One region of the Acidovorax sp. DW039 genome, then DNA from elsewhere that is predicted to be linked to it. Evidence: predicted binding sites of a transcription regulator. Region 1 holds the regulator's gene; the other holds the start of a gene.
What was found. The regulator FNR, encoded in region 1, switches genes on or off when oxygen is low (the NO sensors DNR and NnrR bind a similar motif). The targets are predictions, from matches to a motif close to TTGATNNNNATCAA.

Region 1 (2,397 bases):
GCGCCAAGGGGCTGGAAGGCTTGGAAGTGGCCTCTGAGACAGAGGTGGAGATCGAGCCCGCCCAGTCGCGCTGGGTGGCTGTGCGGCTCCAGGTGCCTTATGGCTCTGCCTCGCCCGGCTCCCATCCGATCACGGTAGAGATTGGTGCTGAAAGTGGTGCCCACGTGGCAGAGAAAACAGTATTTTTGGTTCCCAGGTAAGCAGCGGAGCTTAGGCTTGCAAGCCTGAATGTGAAGGAGATGAATATGTCAGCAGTTTCTTCGGCAGCCCCTTCGGGTTCGGCACCTTGGTGGAAGTTTGGCCACGTCTGGCTCGTGCTGGCAGGGCCAGCATTGGTGGTCGTTGCCGGGTTTGTTACGCTGTGGATTGCCATGTCCAGGCCCGATCCGGTGGTGGCAGAGGACTACTACCAGCAAGGCATCGATATCAACAAGACGCTGGAGAAGGCAGACCCCAGCATGTTGCCTGCCGTGAAGGGCCGAAACCACGCGCTAACCCCCTTGAAGGACCAGCCGCGCTGAGTTAAGTTGGTCCCGATGCTCTTTGTGAAGAGCTCAGCCTGAAGCCAAGCAGCAAGGAGACAGAACGATGTGGACGCAACGCCTGATGTGGATTGCATGGCCCGCCTTCCTGGTGGCGGGCGGCCTGGAGATGCTGGTATTTGCCTTGGTGGACCCGGAGGATCTGCACTGGTTTGGTCACCCTCTGGGGCTGTCGCGCAGTGGTGTTTACACGGTCGTTTTTTTTGCGTTCTGGATACTCACCATGGTTTCCAGTGCGTTGACGACACTGCTGGCCATGTCGCCGTTTGAATTGAATCGCTGCCCTGTACCTGAGCACGATCGCCCGGACGACTGCCGCAAGACGCCTTCCTGCTCTTGATAACAAAAATCCCTTCCGCGTTGCGATAACGGGGAAGGGATTGTGTGTTGAACGCAGCTGGTTACTGCTCCGTCAGTGGGCCTAGTGGCAGGCCTGCTGGTTGTTGACAATGCGTCGCAAGGCGTCGGTGTCGAGAATCCTGACGTGACGCTGTCGCACTTCCACAGTGCCTTCTTCCACAAATTTGGAGAAAGTGCGGCTGACAGTTTCAAGCTTCAAACCCAGATAGCTGCCAATCTCTTCACGCGTCATGCGCAGCACCAGTTCAGACTGGGAAAACCCGCGCGCATGCAGGCGCTGCACCAGATTCAGCAAAAAGGCCGCAAGGCGCTCTTCAGCACGCATGCTGCCCAGCAGCAGCATTACCCCGTGTTCGCGAACGATTTCGCGGCTCATGATCTTGTGGACGTGGTGCTGCAGGGCAGTCACTTCGCGCGACAGCTCTTCAATGCGGTCAAACGGCATGACGCACACTTCAGCGTCTTCCAGTGCCACGGCATCGCAGGTGTGGTGTTCATTCACGATGCCATCGAGACCAATGATTTCACCAGCCATCTGGAACCCGGTCACCTGATCGCGGCCATCTTCCGTCGCCACGCAGGTTTTGAAAAAGCCCGTGCGAATGGCATACAGCGATGTGAACGCCTCACCATTGCGAAAAAGGGTGCCGCCACGCTTGACCTTGCGGCGCACTGCGACCACCTCGTCGATGCGCTGGAGCTGTTCTTCGTTCAGGCCGACAGGCATACAAAGTTCTCGCAGATTGCAGTTTGAGCAAGCGACTTTGATGGTGAGCGGATTCATGGCACAGATACCTGGATGTAGTTCGGACATATCGTGCCCGACGAGGGAGGCCGGCATGCCTCGGTCTGCGAGTAGTAGCAGATGATATGCATCAAATTGTCGCTCCAGTGGAGATCGTTTCACTTGATGCAGGTCAAGGACGCAAAAAGAAGGCTGCGGCACAGTAAGCCAGTACGCAAGGATATCCCCATGACCGCAGTAACCCCAGAACTACTCACCCGGTTTGATGTGCCGGGCCCCCGATACACCTCCTACCCCACGGCGGACCGTTTCGTGGAGGCTTTCGGGCAGGAGGACTACACGCTGGCCCTCGCACAGCGGGGGCTGGGTACCGGTGCCAAGGCGATGCCACTGTCTTTGTATGTGCACATTCCTTTTTGCGAGTCGCTATGCTACTACTGCGCCTGCAACAAGATCATTACCAAACACCATGATCGCGCCGATGTTTATCTGCGGTACCTGAGCCGGGAAATTGACCTGCACACGGCCCAGTGTGGTGTAGGGCAGGTGGTCAGCCAGCTGCATCTGGGGGGCGGCACTCCAACGTTCCTTTCCGACGTTGGGCTGCGTGAGTTGATGTCCATGCTCAAGCGCAGCTTTACCCTTGCGCCAGGCGGTGAGTATTCGATTGAGGTGGACCCCCGCACTGTCAACGCCGACAGGTTGGCTTTGCTGGCTGAACTGGGCTTCAATCGGCTGAGTTTCGGTGTG
Region 2 (2,397 bases), 390 kb from region 1:
TCAGCCTGGACGAAATCAAATACCAATATCCGCAAGAGACAGTGCCTGCAGGCATGACTCCCACCCAGGGGCTGGCATGGCTCACCTACGAAGGCGCTGCAAGCCGTTACCCGGAGGGCGTGCCACCTGCGGTGCATACCCAGCTGCAGCGCGAGCTAGCGCTGATTGCCGACTGCAAGTACGAGATGTATTTCCTGACCGTGCATGACATCGTGCGGTATGCGCGCAGCGTGGGCATCCTGTGCCAGGGGCGTGGCTCGGCTGCCAATTCGGCGGTGTGCTTTTGCCTGGGCATCACGGCGGTAGACCCGACCCGTTCCACCTTGCTGTTTGAGCGCTTTATCAGCCGGGCACGCAAGGAGCCGCCCGACATTGATGTGGACTTTGAGCACGACCGGCGCGAGGAAGTCATCCAGTACATCTACAGCAAATATGGCCGTGATCGCGCCGCCATTGCTGCCGTAGTCACCACCTATCGCACCCGCAGCGTGCTGCGCGACGTGGGCAAGGCACTGGGTGTACACCCGGCGGTGGTCGATGCCTTTGCCAAGGAGCACCACTGGTTTGATGAAGAACTGGCCAGCCACAAACTCCAGGCCTTGGCCGCATCGCTGGGCCAGCCCTTGGCTGCGCATACTGCTGCGCTGTGGCTGGAGATTGCAGACGAGCTGCACGGTTTTCCACGGCACCTGAGCCAGCATGTGGGCGGCTTTGTGCTCACCCAAGGGCCTCTCACACGGCTGGTGCCCATCGAAAACGCAGCCATGGCAGACCGCTCCATCATCCAGTGGGACAAAGACGACCTGGACGAGATGGGGCTGATGAAGGTGGATGTACTGGCGCTGGGCATGCTCAGCGCACTGCGCCGCTGCATGGACTTGCGCGCAGTCCTGCGCGGCGAGCGCTGGGACTTGACAGACATCCCTGCGGAAGACCCCGACACCTACGACATGATCTGCGCGGCCGACACCGTAGGCGTCTTCCAGATTGAAAGCCGCGCCCAGATGAGCATGCTCCCCCGACTTCAACCGCGCGAGTTTTACGACCTGGTGGTCGAAGTCGCCATCGTGCGGCCCGGCCCCATTCAGGGCGGCATGGTGCATCCGTATTTGCAGGCGCGTGAGAGGCGCAGACGGGACCAACCTCTGGTGTTGGAAAAGCCCGAGTTGGCCGATGCGCTTGAGCGTACGCTGGGCGTGCCGATTTTTCAGGAACAGGTGATGCAGATTGCCATGGTTGCAGCAGATTTTTCTCATGAGGAAGCCGATCAACTGCGGCGAGCCATTGCCGCATGGAGGCCCAGAAGCAGGGACGATTGACTGAAAACGCTTCACACACAAGCCAGAAAACCGCCTAGCTTTGAGTAAAAAAATAGCCTTGTTGCAAAAAAGCAAATTCAGCGCGAGACGTAACCCAACCCGCAGGGGTAAACACCGAGTTGTTTGACCTGCGGCAAGGTTGCCCCTACCGCTTGGAGGCCCAATACGTTCACGGGGGCCGTCCCCGTTCAACTGCACTGAGTTCTGTATGAAGAAAAATCTGCTGACCGTGGCCCTTCTTTGCGCCCTGACTTCTGGTGCTGCGTTTGCGCAGCAAGCCGAAGGCCCCTGGCTGGTGCGCGCACGCGCCGTCAACCTGGACAGCGCCAACAAGGACAGCACGGGCCTGGGCCTGTCGGTCAACGACAAGGTCATTCCTGAAGTCGACGTGTCGTACTTCTTCACACCCAACATCGCTGCCGAACTGGTGCTGACCGTTCCACAAAAGCACGATCTGAGCTCTACAAAGCTAGGCGGGAAGATTGGTACGCTCAAGCACCTGCCTCCTTCGCTGCTGGTTCAATACCACTTCAACGCCAACGGCTTCAAGCCATACGTGGGCGCTGGCCTGAACTACACCCGCTTCTCCAGCGTGAAGCTGCCGGCAGGCGTAGACATTGACCGCAACAGCTTCGGTGCGGCTCTGCAAGTTGGCGTGGACATTCCTCTGCAAAAGAACCTGTACCTGAACTTCGACGTGAAGAAGGTTTTCATCAAAACCGATGTGAGCGTCGGTGGCGCTCAGGTTGGAACCTTCAAGGTGGACCCCGTTCTGGTGGGCGTGGGTCTGGGCTGGCGCTTCTGATGTGCCCCGCGCAGCCTCAGCTGCGCGAACTCTCCGGTGGGGAAAGCCAGTGCAACTGCACTGGCTTTTTTTTGTTTCTGGATATCACTCAGTCAGAAGCAAGATGGCAATTACACGAGAGTGGGTAAACCACACGGCCATCGCCTTCAACCCCCTGCGCTTCAACGCAGTCCAGTGCAATGACTTACGCGACAGAGCCCACTTCACGCGGCAAAGACAGCGTGAAGCGCGAGCCTTGGCCGGGTGATGAGATCACGGTGAGCTGCCCGTGCA

Region 2: AACH87_RS11835 (OmpW family outer membrane protein) is a predicted target of FNR. The motif match lies at 1,443-1,456, and genes of this name have one in related genera.

What each region holds. Positions count from the first base shown of each region.
Region 1 covers NZ_AP029019.1:3,035,148-3,037,544, reverse strand. Annotated here, with positions in the region: gene ccoG (cytochrome c oxidase accessory protein CcoG) at 1-200, shown strand, start outside; gene AACH87_RS13535 (FixH family protein) at 246-521, shown strand; gene AACH87_RS13530 (hypothetical protein) at 589-882, shown strand; gene fnr (fumarate/nitrate reduction transcriptional regulator Fnr) at 964-1,686, opposite strand; gene hemN (oxygen-independent coproporphyrinogen III oxidase) at 1,876-2,397, shown strand, end outside.
Region 2 covers NZ_AP029019.1:2,640,176-2,642,572, forward strand. Annotated here, with positions in the region: partial or broken gene AACH87_RS11830 (error-prone DNA polymerase) at 1-1,304, shown strand, start outside; gene AACH87_RS11835 (OmpW family outer membrane protein) at 1,528-2,124, shown strand; gene AACH87_RS11840 (ATP-binding protein) at 2,309-2,397, opposite strand, start outside.